2 regions of the Parasphingorhabdus halotolerans genome follow, and region 1 is predicted to be linked to the other one. Evidence: predicted binding sites of a transcription regulator. Region 1 holds the regulator's gene; the other holds the start of a gene.

Region 1 (8,035 bases):
TATCAGGACATGGTGTTGCGCGCCAAAGACTATATCGAGGCCGGTGACATATTTCAGGTGGTGTTAGCGCAGCGTTTCACCACACCATTTGGCTTACCACCAATTGAACTCTACCGGGCTTTGCGCCGGATAAACCCCTCGCCTTTCCTGTTTTTTCTCGACCTTCCGGGCTTTGCCATAACTGGCTCTAGCCCGGAAATTCTGGTCCGGGCCCGCGATGGCGAGATCACCATCCGTCCGATCGCCGGAACCCGACCGCGTGGAACCAATGTGGCGGAAGATAAAGCCAACAAGGAAAGCCTGCTCGCCGATCCAAAGGAACGCGCCGAGCATCTGATGTTACTTGATCTGGGGCGCAATGATGTCGGGCGGGTTGCTACCGCGAACAGCGTTGAAGTGACCGACAGCTACACGGTAGAGTTTTACAGCCATGTGATGCACATCGTTTCAAACGTCATAGGAGAACTCGCCCCCGATAAAGACGCGATTGACGCTCTGTTTGCAGGCTTTCCTGCAGGAACCGTAAGCGGCGCACCCAAAGTGCGCGCCTGCGAGATTATTGCTGAACTCGAACCGGAGACCCGTGGCGCTTATGCTGGCGGCGTGGGATATTTCTCACCAGATGGCAGTATGGATAGCTGCATTGTTTTGCGAACCGGTATTGTCAAAGACGGCGTACTGCATGTGCAGGCAGGCGCAGGCATCGTGGCGGATAGCGACCCGGCTTATGAGCAAGCCGAGTGTGAAGCGAAATCGGGCGCATTGCTGGCAGCAGCTAAAGAGGCTGTGAAGCGGGCGCAGGACTTGAGTTTTGGGCAGTAGCCACGTTGTCGTGTCAATTTGTCGGTTTGCGCAACTGCGATTGCTATCTACGTCGCAATATCGGTCCGATCACCAAAGCTAACTCTATTCCAGCATCTTAGGCGCATGCTTCTGCAGCTTTTCTTTCAGCTTATTGGCAAACATCCCGAGCAGTGGCGGCAAATCAAACACCGCATATACCTCATCATCGCGCACCTGCATCTCCGCATTGATCCGCTGGCCCATCGCTTCCATTGTGCAATGCAGGTTATCCCCTTCCCAATGATGATCGGTCACATTCGCGCCGGGTACGGATTCGCTTAACGTATGGATGCCGTTGCCCATACGCACTTTCGCCTCGGCCAATCCCAATTTATGCGGAATATTGACAGTAACCGGTACGCCCATGATCGTTTCTCCCTCTGAAACTCTCCTATCACGCCGCGACGGCGCGTCAATGTACACCAGAAAAACTTGGCCTGTGCACAAATGTCGATTAGGCGTTCTGGCATGATCCTCGTTATCGACAATTATGACAGCTTTACCTTCAACCTCGTCCATTATCTGATGGAACTGGGCGCAGAAGTTCGGGTGGAGCGCAATGATGCACTGAGCGCATCTAACGCGCTGGCAACCGGCGCAGATGCGTTTCTAATCTCGCCTGGCCCCTGCACACCCAATGAAGCGGGCATTTCGCTCGACTTGGTCGCGGCTTGCGCTGATGCAGGAAAACCGCTGCTCGGGGTGTGCCTCGGTCATCAAAGCATCGGCCAGCATTTTGGCGGCCAAGTGGTTCGCGGCGGGTTGATGCACGGCAAGACTTCGCCTGTAAGCCACGACAATAGCGGCGTGTTTGCCGGTATTCCCTCACCATATACAGCGACCCGCTATCACTCGCTGATTGTCGAAGACATTCCCGAATGCCTGATTGTGAACGCCACTGCAGATGACGGTTCGGTTATGGGTTTCCGCCATGAAAGCCTGCCAATACACGGGGTCCAGTTTCACCCGGAGAGCATTGCGACCGAATACGGCCACAAGCTGCTGGCAAGTTTCATGGAAATCGCAGGGTTGAGTCCGAAACATTTCGAATCGAAGTTGATGGTCTCATGATGTTGCCCGATCCCAGGACCAACCTGTCGCTTGACGATGCAAAGACAGCCTTTGCTGCAATCCTCGATGGCAAATGCGATGCGGACGAAATCAAGGCATTTCTGGTCGAGTTGGCCGAACGAACCGAAACCGCGACAGAAATTATGGCAGCGGCCACAGAAATGCGCGCCCGGATGGTCGCTGTTGAAGCTCCTGCCAATGCTATCGATGTTTGCGGCACGGGCGGCGACGGCAGTCATAGCCTCAATATCTCAACCGCAACGGCTTTGGTCGTCGCTGCCTGCGATATTCCGATGGCGAAACACGGAAATCGTGCCGCTTCGAGTAAATCCGGCGCTGCTGATACATTAGAAGCCCTGGGGTTGGACCTCGCGAAAGCGGCTACCAATGGCGAAGAGAGCCTGCGCGAGATTGGCATCGCGTTTTTCTTTGCGCCCAATCATCACCCAGCCCTTGGCTCGCTGGCACCGATACGCAAAGAAATAGGGCGCCGCACCATCTTCAACCTGCTTGGTCCATTATGCAATCCGGCAAAGGTCAAACGACAACTTATCGGCGTTGCCTCGCCTGATTTGGTCGAAACCTACGCGCAAGCTGCTGCCGGGCTTGGCTATGAGAAAGCCATGATTGTATCGGGTGAAGAAGGACTGGACGAGTTAAGTATCTCCGGACCAAGCAAAGTGGCTATGATCGAAGGCGGTCAGATTGCCTACAGCGTGATTGCGCCGGAAGATGTCGGCCTTAAACGCCATGATGCCAATGCAATAAAAGGCGGCAACGCACATTTTAATGCCGCAGCTTTAAGGCAACTCCTGCTTGGTGAAAAATCTGCCTATCGTGATGCTGTGTTGCTAAACAGCGCTGGTGCGTTGCTCGTGGCGGAAGAAGTCCAAAGCTGGGAAGACGGTGTGGAAGAAGCGGCTGAGGCCATCGACAAAGGCCTTGCCAATGCGCTCCTGAATTGCTGGATTGCCAACCAATGACCGATAAGCTGACCGAAATTTGCAACATGAAGCGCGGCCATGTGATTGAGCGCCAGGCGGCAATATCGCACAGCGCCATGCACATGCAGATAGCAGCGCAAGACCCTCCGCGCGGGTTTATCAGGGCGATTGAGGGGAAATCGCGCGAAGGCTTTGCGCTGATCGCCGAGATTAAAAAAGCCAGCCCGTCCAAAGGTCTAATCCGTTCTGATTTTGACCCGCCAAGCCATGCCCGCGCCTATGAGGCTGGCGGTGCCGCTTGTCTGTCGATCCTTACAGATCAACCTTATTTCCAGGGCGCGGATGAATATCTGGTGGCCGCACGAGCCGCGACCCATCTGCCTTGCCTGCGCAAAGATTTTATGGTCGATCCCTGGCAAGTGCTGGAATCACGCGCTCTGGGAGCAGATGCCATTCTCATCATCATGGCAGCGCTGGATGATGTTCTGGCGGCAGAAATAGAAGCGACGGCAATAAAACACGGCATGGATGTGCTGATTGAAGTGCATGATGCCATCGAGCTGGAACGCGCGCTTAAACTGCAATCACCCCTGCTGGGCATTAACAACCGTAATCTCAAGACGTTCGAAACGTCTCTTGAGCAAACAGAAAGCCTTGCTGCGCTGGTGCCGGAGGACAGGATCATGGTTTCGGAAAGCGGCATATTCACCCATGCGGATTGCCAGCGCCTGGCCGAGGCCGGGGCACGTTCATTTCTGGTCGGCGAGTCCCTGATGCGCCAACCCGATGTCGAAGCGGCGACCCGGCTGCTGTTAAGCGGACAATCGATGGAAAATGCACCATGAGCAAACTCACGCATATTGACGGCGACGGCGCGGCCCATATGGTCGATGTTTCCGGCAAGGCGGACACCGTGCGCGAAGCGCGGGCCGAAGGCAAAATCACCATGGCGATGGAGACGATGGAGGCTATAAAGGCTAATATGCTGAACAAGGGCGATGTGCTCGCAACCGCGCGGATTGCTGGAATCATGGCGGCCAAGAAAACCAGCGACTTGATGCCGCTTTGCCACCCTCTAGCATTGAGCAAAGTGTCCGTTGATTTCACGTTTGTGGATGATGGCATACGGGTGGAGACACTTGCACGGCTTACGGGAAAGACCGGTGTAGAAATGGAAGCATTAACAGCAACTTCTATCGCTCTTTTAACAATTTATGATATGTCCAAAGCGGTGCAAAAGGACATGATCATCAGCGATATCCGGCTGCTGTCGAAAACCGGTGGAAAATCAGGCGAGTGGTGGGCAAAATGAGCGCGCTTCTGCCATTGGAAGAGGCGCAGCAGCGTCTTGTTTCCTTGGCGACGCGACTACCAATTGAGACCGTTCCCATAGCACAAGCCCTTGGCCGCTATCTCGCAGCGGATATTGCTGCGCATCGCAATCAACCCGCAGCCGATATGTCTGCCATGGATGGCTACGCTATCCGGTTTGAAGACCGCGCTGGTCCCTGGACGTGCGTTGGTGAATGCAAAGCTGGCAGTGAACCTTGTCCACCACTGAAATCCGGCCAGACCGCGCGTATTTTTACTGGTGCACTGCTACCAGGTGGCGCGGATACTGTTGTGATGCAGGAAAATGTTGAAACCGATGGCAATGTTATCAGCCTCATAGCCGAACCTTCGCCGGAACAAGGCCGTCATGTCCGCCGCATAGGCAGTGATTTTTGCAGAGGGGACATTGCGCTCAGCAAAGGCACATGGCTTTCGCCAGCAGCGCTCGGCCATGCAGTAATTGCCGGATATGGCGAACTTCCTGCGCACCAAAAACCCAACGTTGCGGTCGTATCCACTGGAGACGAACTTGTAGAACCGGGTGCGCGCGCCCGTTCCCACCAGATACCCGCAAGCAATGACGTCATGGTGTCAGCCATGCTGGCAGGTCTTACCGGGGAAACCCGCGCTCTGAGCCGCATAGCAGACAATATGGACGCGCTGTGCGCCGCGCTGGACAGCGCGCGGGACTGCGACATTATCGTCACCATAGGCGGCGCATCAGTTGGCGATCACGATCTGGTCGCGCCGGCATTTGAACGATTGGGTGGCACCATAGATTTCCATAAAATAGCGATGAAGCCCGGCAAACCCGTTATGTCGGGAAAGCTCGGCAATAGCGTGGTTCTCGCCCTCCCCGGAAACCCCGGGTCAGCTTTTGTCAGCGCTACATTGCTTTTGTTGCCACTAGTCCGATACATGGCAGGCGCAGCCGAATATTTGCCCAAATATCGAAGCGCACAAACGACAACCACCCTGCCACCCACCCAAAACCGCGCGCAATTCCTGAGAGCGCAAGTTGATTCCGTTGGCATCACCGCTTTTGATAGCCAGGACAGCGCAAAACTATCGGTACTGGCGGCGGCCAATGCCCTGCTATATCGACCAGCAAATTCGGATGAAGAACTTGCGGGAGGCACAGTCCATTATATTTCGATCTGATTGGCTGGTGCGTGGCGCGATAGAACAAGGGATAATCAGTATAGGCTTGACATGCCCCTGTTTGTTTCATAATTGTTCTTTATTCGTTCTGAAATGGGAACCGGAATATGCTCACTACCAAGCAACATGAACTTTTGTGCTTCATAGACGTTCGCCTCAAGGAAACGGGAGTTTCGCCATCTTTTGAGGAGATGAAAGATGAACTGGGACTCAAGTCCAAATCCGGTATTCATCGGCTGATTAGTGCATTGGAAGAACGGGAGTTTATTCGCCGGCTGCCAAACCGGGCTCGTGCGCTGGAAGTTTTGAAATTGCCTGAAGGCGGTATGGCTGCGGCGAGCACGAGCAATGTTGTCGAAATAACGTCGATACAAAAAACTGTTCCAACGCAGGCACCTCAGGCTTTGCCAAAAGTTAGACGCGCTGTTGCAAATGATGATGTTATTGAAATTCCGCTACATGGCCGCATCGCAGCTGGCGTTCCTATCGAAGCGATTGAGGGCGAGACGGCGCTGAGCGTTCCGGCTGCCCTGCTTGGCCCCGGCGAGCATTATGCGCTGGAAGTTTCGGGCGACTCGATGATTGAAGCGGGTATATTGGATGGTGACTTTGCGCTTATACAGCGCACCGAAATCGCACGCGATGGCGAGATTGTCGTTGCGTTGATCCATGATGAAGAAGCAACGCTGAAATATTTGCGGAGAGAGAATGGCAATGTCCGGCTGGATCCGGCCAATCCTGCCTATGAACCGCAGATATATGGTCCGGGAGAAGTCCGCGTTCAGGGTAAAATGGCGGGACTGCTGCGGCGCTATAACTAGATTTTGTCTGCGCTTGATCAAGGCGCCTGATCGTCAAGCTGCGCGAGGTTCGTTGCATAATTCGTCTTGGATGGTCGAAATCAGCTGCCCGCTCATCCTGATGCAGCCGAAGGATGGCTTGACCAATCTGCGCTTCAACCTGCTCACTACTAAATAGGCCTGATCGAAGGCCAAGTTTTGCATAGTTTTGAACTACTTTATTCGTGGGGTTCCTCCCGCGTGATGCCTTCATAGGGTTTCCTGGCCTTCGACGCGCGCTCCGCCATCGACTGCTCAGTCTCAAAGCGCGTCCACGGGTGACGTCCGGTTCGCTGCAATACTGTGTGGATTTCGGAATTTTCCAGATTGATTGTCATACCGCCAACTTTGCGGAGCATATCGCGGTCAACTTTCAGCCATCGCGGTTCGCAACTGTTCGGCAATCGGCGCTCGCTCACCACGATATCGGCGCGGCGGCATGCGGCTGCCAAAGCCATAGCGGGAATGTAATACGAACTGCGGGTCGCCAGCAATATCCAGTCCCGACCCTCTTTGTTTAAAGTAACCGTGCAACTGTCGTTGTTACAATCCGCGTTTGGCCAATCTTCCAGCGCCATTGCTTCGCCATCGACGCCAGCATTTTCGAGCACCATGTTGCGGATAAAATCACCGCTGCGGGTTCGCAGCATCGCGAGATCTCCACCATCGCTGCGAATACCGACATGGCGACCATCGCCCGTAATATAGATATCAGGCGCGCGGGTTCCGACGATAAACAACGCGCCAATCGCAATGGGAATTGTCCCTAAGTAGCGCCATTTCTCTCGCCATAAACACATCCATATCCCGCCAAAAATTACCAGTGCGAAGGCTCCGGTGGACATTGTTGGCAGCATGGTGACAGCGCCCGGTCTTGTAGAAACAAAATGGGCTAGTGCTAGCAGAAAACCAAGCATTTTTTCACACATCCACCAGACAGGCGCGCCGAGGCCTACGCTATCTAGCAGCAGCGCGAGTGCCTCCAGCGGCATAATCAGAAAGGTCGTGAGCGGAATAGCAATGATATTTGCGAGTGCCCCATAAATTCCCGCTTTGTGGAAATGATAAAGTGCTATCGGCATCAATGCGATTTCAACCACCAGGCCGGTCAAAAACAGCGCCAGCACAGCGCGGCCTGCCCTCCGGAGCAAGCTCTCCTCGCGTCGCGCAATTAGCTTTTTCATAGCGGGAAGTTCGTGCAGCGCGATAATTGCCGTGACGGCCGCAAAACTGAGTTGAAAACTCGGCCCAACCAAAGATTCTGGCCAGAGTATCAAAACAAAAAGCGCGCCGGCTGCAACCATGCGCAAGGTGATCGCGCTGCGGCCCATCATCAGCGCGATCAGGACCAGCATGGCAGCAACGCAGGCGCGGATGGTTGGTACCTGCGCTCCGGTCATTAATGTATAGCTTAGCGCCGCGACGGCCGCAAAACCGGCGGCAATGATCGGCAAACGAAAACGCAGCGCAAGGAAGGGAGAGAGCGCCAATATCCTCAATACCGCAAGGTAAACCGCGCCCACTATTGCGGTAACGTGAAGCCCGCTGATCGAGAGCAGATGGGCAAGCCCGCTACGGCGCATGGCTTCCGCATCAGCTTCGCTGATAGCGCCACGATCGCCCGTGGCCAGCGTCGCCCCTATGGCCCCCGCTCCCCCATCCATCCGTGACCGAACATGGGCCGCAAGCTGGCTCCTGACTTGCTCCGTCGGAAGAATCTGCCGTGCTGACTTGACCAGTTCAATATCGCCCAGCACCTGTCCGGTTGCCCCTAATCCGGAAAACCAGGCGCGCTCTGAAAAATCATAGGCGCCGGGCAAAGACGCCATGGCAGGCGGCATCAAG
Region 2 (8,035 bases), 970 kb from region 1:
CGGCGTTATGTGGAATCGCTCTCCGCCTACGCACGGCAGTTTCTGGAGATGATGCAGAAGCCCGATGTCGAGCATATCGAGGGTCTGTCCCCCGCCATCTCCATCGAGCAGAAAACCACCAGCCGCAATCCGCGTTCAACGGTCGCGACGGTGACCGAGATTTACGATTATATGCGGCTGCTGTGGGCGCGGGCCGGGGTGCCTTATTCGCCCGCAACCGGGCTGCCGATTACCGCGCAGACCGTATCGCAGATGGTCGACCGGGTGATGTTGCTGCCGGAAAAAACGCGCTTCTATCTGCTCGCCCCGGTCGTGCGCGGGCGCAAGGGCGAGTATCGCAAGGAACTGCTCGAATGGCAGAAAGCCGGTTTCACCCGGGTCCGAGTCGATGGCGAATTTTACGATATTGAAGAGACGCCCAAGCTCGACAAGAAGGTCAAGCATGACATTGAAGTCGTGGTTGACCGCCTGGTAGTGCGCGAAGGGCTGGAAACGCGGCTAGCGGATAGCTTTGAAACCGCGCTCAGGCTGGCTGATGGGCTGGCGTTTGTGGATCTGGCTGAGGGGACGGTTGCCGAGGCTTTGGCGGATAAGGGCGGAGTTAATGAAGCAAGCGCCTTGTTCAAACCAGAGCCTGGCGACAATCGTACTTCGACAGGCTCAGCACGAACGGACATTAAAGATGGTATCGCGTTAAAAAAATCCGCTCGTCCCGAGCTTGTCGAAGGACCTGATATACCGCAGTTGGGCGGGAAAATGAAAGGCACCGGCCTGCCGGACAACCGCATCGTGTTCAGCGAACGGTTCGCCTGTCCGGTTAGCGGCTTCACTATCGAGGAAATCGCGCCGCGCCTGTTCTCGTTTAACGCGCCGCAGGGCGCTTGTCCCTCGTGTGACGGTCTGGGCGAAAAGCTGCATTTCGACACGCAACTCATTGTCCCCAACCCGGCGCTGAGCATCAAGAAGGGCGCTGTGGTGCCGTGGGCAAAATCCAATCCGCCTTCGCCTTATTATATGCAGGTGCTCGGCAGCATCGCGAAACATTTCGAGTTTTCGCTGGATACGCCGTGGAATGAATTGAGCGAACATCATCGCGATATCGTTCTGAACGGCACGCAGGGCCTGCCGGTCACTTTGCGCTTTCAGGACGGGCGCAAATCCTATGAAGTGAAGAAGCCGTTTGAAGGCGTCGTCGGCAATCTCAATCGCCGCATGCTGCAGACCGAAAGCGCCTGGATGCAGGAAGAGCTGGCCAAATTTCAGGCGGCGGCCCCGTGCGAGACCTGTCACGGCGCGCGGTTGAAACCGGAAGCGCTGGCGGTGAAGATTGCGGGCGAAGACATTTCCATCTCCACCCGCCGCAGCGTTGGCGATGCGCTGGCATTTTTTCAAGCGTTGGGCGCGAAACTGGACAAGACGCAGAGCCAGATTGCCGAGCCGATCCTCAAGGAGATTATCGAGCGGCTGGGGTTCCTCAATAATGTCGGGCTGGACTATCTCAATCTCGACCGGACCAGCGGGACATTGTCGGGCGGCGAGAGCCAGCGGATCAGGCTCGCCTCGCAAATCGGATCGGGATTGTCCGGCGTGCTTTATGTGCTCGATGAACCCAGCATTGGCCTGCACCAGCGGGATAACGACCGGCTGCTGACGACGCTCAAACGGCTGCGTGATCTCGGCAATACCGTGATTGTCGTCGAGCATGATGAAGATGCGATCCGCACTGCGGATTGGGTGGTGGATATGGGGCCGGGCGCCGGTGTGCACGGCGGCGAGGTGGTGGCGGAAGGCTCGCTCAAGCAGATCCTCAAGTCCAAGAAATCACTGACCGCCGCCTATCTCAATGGCACGCGTGAAATTGAAATTCCGGCCAAGCGCCGCAAGGGCAATGGCAAGAAAATCACTGTCCACGGCGCGCAGGCGAATAACCTGCAGAATATCACAGCTTCTATCCCATTAGGTACATTTACGTGCATTACCGGCCTATCTGGTTCAGGAAAATCGTCGCTCACCATCGACACGCTCTACGCAGCAGCGGCGCGGACGCTCAATGGCGCGCGGATTATCGCGGGCAAGCACGACAAGATTACCGGTCTGGAATATTGCGACAAGGTGATTGATATCGACCAGTCGCCGATTGGCCGCACGCCCCGCTCCAACCCGGCGACCTACACCGGGGCTTTCACCAATATTCGCGACTGGTTCGCCGGCCTGCCGGAATCGGGCGCGCGCGGGTACAAACCGGGGCGTTTCAGCTTCAATGTCAAGGGTGGCCGCTGCGAAGTGTGTCGCGGCGACGGGCTGATCAAGATCGAGATGCACTTCCTCCCCGATGTCTATGTCACCTGCGAGGAATGCGGCGGCAAGCGCTATAACCGCGAAACGCTGGAAGTGAAGTTCAAGGGCAAATCGATCGCCGATATCCTCGACATGACGGTCGAGGATGCGGTGAGCTTCTTCAAGGCGGTGCCGCCAATCCGCGACAAAATGGCGATGCTTTACGAGGTCGGTCTGGGCTATGTGAAGGTCGGCCAGCAGGCGACCACGCTCTCGGGCGGCGAGGCACAACGGGTCAAACTGGCCAAGGAGCTATCCAAACGATCAACTGGGCAGACGCTCTACATCTTGGACGAGCCCACCACCGGCCTGCATTTCGAGGACGTTCGCAAGCTGCTGCAAGTGCTGCAGCGGCTGGTGGAACAGGGCAATAGCGTGATCGTGATCGAGCATAATCTCGATGTCATCAAGACCGCCGACCATATCCTCGACCTCGGCCCCGAAGGCGGCGTACGCGGCGGCGAAATTGTCGCGCAAGGCACACCGGAGGAGGTCGCCAAGGTCAAGGGCAGCTATACCGGCGGCTATCTCAAGGAGATGCTGGCCAAGCAGAAGGCGAGGTAAAGGGCAAACTAGCCCTTCACCACCCGCGCTTGCCACAAAATCATCACCGCCGGAACGATCAGCTCGATCGCCAGCCCGCTCACTTGCCAGCTCGCTGGCTCACCCAAACTTGCCCAGGAAACCATTCTGCCGACAGCGCCGAGTACCCAGCCTAGCAGTGCAAAACGCAGCAGTATCGCCCGGCCTTTAACATCGCCCGCAGAATAGAGGATCATCGCCCCGACCGCGATGTAAACGCCTGCGAGATAGCGATATTGATTGTCCAGCGCCGCTGCAGCATCTGCGCCGCCATTATGTTCCGCCGCACCGAAAATAATCCCGGTCACACCCAGAAATATCGGCACCAGCCCGATTAAAATGGTGACAATGCGAAATGCGTTCATGCGTGTTCTCCCCCTGTTTGCGATAGCGTTTTGCACGCCCGCTGGCCGGTGTCAAACGCCGTCCGGCATGGACAGGCCGCGACCTGCGTGATAGCTCCCGGCCTATGAAAATATTCTCCCTGGTCGCCGCTGCGACGCTCGCGATTCTTCCGCAATCCGCCCTCGCCTGGGGCACCAATGGCCACCGCGTCACCGGCAAGATTGCGGACTCTCATATCGCCGAGAAAACCCGCGCAGCGATCACTGGCATACTGAGCGTGAAGTCCATTGCCGAGGCATCGACCTGGCCCGACTTCATGCGCTCGGACCCCAGCGGTTTCTGGCGCGATGAGACGCCGCCCTGGCATTATGTCACCGTGCCGCCGGGAGAAACCTATGCGACGGCAAAAAAGCCCACCGACAATGAAGGCAAGCCCGTCGGCGATGCGGTCACCGAAGAGGAACGGCAGCAATGGACCGACATAAACCCGCAGACATGGATCGCGGAGAACATAGTCATGCGCGACCGCATCTATCCGTTTGACCCCGACAACCCGCCCAACCCCGAATATCCGGCGATCCCCAACCTGTCCTATGATTATATCTACAAGCATACCGCAGACATGAACCTGCGGCTGAAACAGGGCGGCGTCCGCCTCGCGGCCTATCTGGATCATCTGTTTGCGGAATAGGGGCAAAGGCCCCTCGCCCTATCAGGGAGAGGGTTGCGACGACTTGGCAGCTTGCTGCCTGGTCAAAGCTGGGTGAGGGTGAACGATCTCAAATGCAGAACACCCTCTTCCAGCTACGACTAGCGAACAAGTTCGCAAGTCTGCACATCCTTCTCCCTCAAGGGAGAAGGCACAAAGCGAAATCTGACCCATGATCGAAACCATCATCCTCTGGTTAAGCCTGGCCCTGGTGGCGGCGGGACTGTTGCTGGCTTTGCGGGCGGATGCGCCGTTTATCCGGGGGCCCGTGCGCCGCGTGCAGGCGAAGATTGTCCGCCACCATCTGCTGCGGGATGACGGCGCCACGATGTACAGCCCGGTGTTCCGCTTCCCCGACGAACGCGGCCAGCCGATCGAGGTCCGCGACCGGCTCTACACGCCCTTCCCCACGCCGGTGATCGGCGAAAGCGTCGAAGTCGTCCACCCCTCCGGCCACCCCGAAAAAGCCCGCATCCCCTACCCCGTCTTCCGCGGTCTGATGTACGCAACGCTGGGCTATGCGTTTGCAGTGCTGGTGATGGAGATTACGGGGTGGTGGTGAGGTTAGTAAAAAGTGTTTTGCCTTTTACTCTAACAATATCTCTCTCGACGCGAATTTGTCGCTCAACGCTTTGCCCCGTTTACAAAAATAAAATTACGTTCTAATCTGCCTAGTCTTAGGGGTATTGAGATACTAAATGTCAGATACAAAAAAAAGCAAACACTTAGACGACATATTGACTAGGAAACACGGAGCAGTCGATGCTCAAATCGTATTCATAGATATCGTTGATTATTCTAAACGAAAATCAACGATACAGAAAAAAATTATCGAACAACTACAAATCGATATTTCTGAGTGCCTCAATCGTGTGGGCCAAAGTAATATTGAATATATCCAAAACAATAACCTCAATTTCTCCACTGACGTAATCCGAATTCCGACAGGTGACGGTGCAGCTATATGTTTTACATTTTCCGGATTGCAAATGGTCGGACTGAACTTCGCAACCAACTTATTGAAAAATATCTATGAAAATATCGAAAGCAATCCGTGCGAAAAATTTGAAGACGCAGGATGGTGCAATTGCCATACTCACTATAATTTGAGAATCGGAATTAATGAAGGGAAATGCATTTTATATAATGATATAAATGGCTTAGTAAATGTCGCTGGCGGATGTATAAACGATGCTGCCAGAATTATGAGCTATGCAGATCCCAAACAAATTTTGGTAACAGATCAGGCTTTCAACAACCTAATCGACATGACTACTGATAATCAACTTGAAGAGAAATTTCGTGATATTGGATCTATCACGGTGAAGCACAAAAGAAAAATACCTGTTTCTCAGTATATCGGAGAAAACGAAGATTACATAGCAAGTAACATTCCAATCGATATTCAACTATCTTCTCAGAACGATAAAATGATGGAAATGGTAAAATTCCCATTCACAACGGGAACCGATATTGAAAAGGAAGAACTGTTAGGCCTCATGACTAACATGTCCGGTATAATGGAGCAGTTATTGGGGCCGGGATTAGGGCCAATTATTGAATCGAGCTCAACCAATAACAAATCGAAATAGTTTCAACCTTTCCTACACCGCACCAAATAGGTTAACCTAACTCCTTTCAACCAACCATAGCTGCCTCTCCGCAGCTATGGGCAACAAAAGGAATGGGTTATAGGTTTTCAGGATGATTTTGCGCGATCCTTCAACAAACTCAGGATGAACGGTGCGAGGATGAGCGGGTCCTTCGAAAGGCTTAGGATGAGCGGTTGGAGGAGAAAACTAGCCATGCTGAACCTGGTTGCCTGCGGCGGTCTGACGGCTCAGGATATCCATCGGTTCGGGTATAATCTCCGGGGATGCTGAAACAAGTTCAGCATGACGCATGCCGCGAGGTTCAGCATGGTGATGGTTCTAAGGATCATGTTCAGCGTGACGCATTCGGGGAAATGCCGGATAACGATGATCTGGAAACCACCGTTCGTCCTGAGCCTGTCGAAGGACGGGTTTCCGAAGGCCCATGTCCGCCTGACAATGGCACTTCAACAGGCCCAGTGCGAGCGGGCTTCTCAGATGCGAACCAGGTCAAAACCGCTCATCTGCTCGGCTACCACGCGGCACCCCGTGCTGCGTGGCACCTGCGTGTTGCAGAAGGATCGCCCTCACGACCTTCCCCTTCTTCCCCTTCCCCAACCCCACGCCATGATGGCTGGACGCTGGAGAGACGCGTGCCGTTCCTCAAGGCGCTGGTTTTGCGCGGGGCGGTTCAGCCCATCGGGTACATGATTTCACGGCTGATCTTGTAGATGCGCTTCATGGTGTCGTCGCTCAACACAACGTCGGCCGCGGCGAATATGTCCGCGAGCTGGTCGCTGTGGGTCGCGCCGACAATGGTCGAGGCGACGAAATCATGCTGCTTCGACCAGGCGGTGGCGAGCGTGACCGGAGCCATATCGAGCTCTTTGGCGATGGCCATGAAGCGCTTGGTGGATTCCTCCGATTTCGGGTTTACAAAGCGCTCGGCCATTTTCCTCTGCCGCCCGCCGAGCTTGAGATACGCCGAAAAACGCGCGCCTTCGGGCGTTGCGCCGTCGTTATATTTGCCCGACAGCGCACCGCCGCCGAGCGGGGAGTATGGGATCAGGCTGACCCCCTCTTGGCGGCAAACCTGCGCCAGTTCGTCCTCAAACCGGCGGTTGTTCATGCTGAAATTATTCTGGATGGTGCAATAGCGGGCGACGCCCAGCCGCTCGGAGGCTTCGAGCGATTTCATCAGGCCCCAGCTGGTCTCGTTGGAGCAGCCGATGGCACGGATTTTGCCGGCGCGGATCTGCTCGTCGAGCACTTCCATCGTCTCGTCATAGGCGATGCCGTGGTCCGGCCAGTGGGTCTGGTAGAGGTCGATATAGTCGGTCTGCAGGCGCTTGAGGCTGGCATCGAGCGCGCGGACGATATTGTGGCGGTCCATCGCGGTCATGCCCGCGCGCTGGGCAGATTTGATCCAGCCGTGGCTCGGGCCGGAAACTTTGGTAGCGATAATCAGGCTATCGCGGTCCTTGTCCTTCATCCAGCGGCCGACGATCTTCTCGGTCTCCCCCGCCCATTCCGGCTTGGGTGGAACGGGGTAATTCTCGGCGGTGTCAAAGAAGTTGATCCCGGCATCGACCGACATATCCATGATCTTGCGCGACATCTCCTCATCCGCCCCGCTACCGAAGGTCATGGTGCCCATGCAGATATCCGACACGTAAATAGGGCTGCGTCCAAGGCGGCGTTGTTTCATGGGGTTGCTCCGGAAAAGGAAAGGGATTTAATTGCGTGGTTAAAGATGCCAGATTCTGCCACTGTTTCAAGCGTTAATTGGCGGCGGGACCATTATCCCGCCTCGCCCAGCACCAGGCAGGCGAGAAACATGAGGAACCCGGCGAAGCGATTGGACCGGAACTTGTCGAGCGCATCTGCCCCATCATCGCTGCGCAGGGAGCCAATTTGCCATAGCAAATGCATTGCCATTGGAATGAGCGCCGCCAGCGCGAGCCATTGCGGACGGATCATCCAGAATGCCACGGCCCAGCCAAGGAGAGCCAACATATAGAAAACCAAGACACCGAAACGGATATTGTCGCCGAGACGCAGGGCGCTGGAACGGATGCCAACCAGCGCATCATCCTCGCGGTCCTGCAGCGCATAAATGGTGTCGTAACCGATAACCCAGAAGATTGAGCCCAGATAGAGAAGTAACATCGCCATCGAAAACGTCGGAGAAATGGCGAGCCAGCCAACCAGCGCACCCCAGCTAAACACCATGCCGAGCCACGCCTGCGGCCACCAAGTAATGCGTTTCATGAACGGATATGCGGCTACGAGCACAATGCTGCCGAGCGCCACCAGCTTCGCTATGAGATTGAGTTGAAGCCAGACGACAAGTCCTATTAGGCACAATATCCCCAGCCATGTCCATGCCGCTTTCAGCGAGACCGCGCCGCTCGCCAGAGGACGGGAGCGGGTGCGCTCCACCTGCTTGTCGAGATTGCGATCGACAATG

The links. Region 1 encodes LexA, which represses DNA repair genes until DNA is damaged. Its sites were predicted from a motif close to GTTCCNCNCTTGTTCT; they were not measured.
Region 2: HF685_RS05770 (DUF4345 domain-containing protein) is a predicted target of LexA. The motif match lies at 3,289-3,304, and genes of this name have one in related genera.

The regions. Positions count from the first base shown of each region.
Region 1 is NZ_CP051217.1:238,958-246,992, reverse strand. Features, by position in the region: gene trpE (anthranilate synthase component I) at 1-822, shown strand, start outside; gene HF685_RS01280 (polyhydroxyalkanoic acid system family protein) at 907-1,209, opposite strand; gene HF685_RS01275 (anthranilate synthase component II) at 1,312-1,914, shown strand; gene trpD (anthranilate phosphoribosyltransferase) at 1,911-2,897, shown strand; gene trpC (indole-3-glycerol phosphate synthase TrpC) at 2,894-3,703, shown strand; gene moaC (cyclic pyranopterin monophosphate synthase MoaC) at 3,700-4,170, shown strand; gene HF685_RS01255 (molybdopterin molybdotransferase MoeA) at 4,167-5,351, shown strand; gene lexA (transcriptional repressor LexA) at 5,459-6,172, shown strand; gene HF685_RS01245 (ComEC/Rec2 family competence protein) at 6,370-8,035, opposite strand, start outside.
Region 2 is NZ_CP051217.1:1,206,615-1,214,649, forward strand. Features, by position in the region: gene uvrA (excinuclease ABC subunit UvrA) at 1-2,901, shown strand, start outside; gene HF685_RS05770 (DUF4345 domain-containing protein) at 2,910-3,284, opposite strand; gene HF685_RS05775 (S1/P1 nuclease) at 3,389-3,955, shown strand; gene HF685_RS05780 (DUF3592 domain-containing protein) at 4,146-4,535, shown strand; gene HF685_RS05785 (adenylate/guanylate cyclase domain-containing protein) at 4,672-5,565, shown strand; gene HF685_RS05790 (hypothetical protein) at 5,850-6,296, shown strand; gene HF685_RS05795 (aldo/keto reductase) at 6,257-7,273, opposite strand; gene ubiA (4-hydroxybenzoate octaprenyltransferase) at 7,366-8,035, opposite strand, start outside.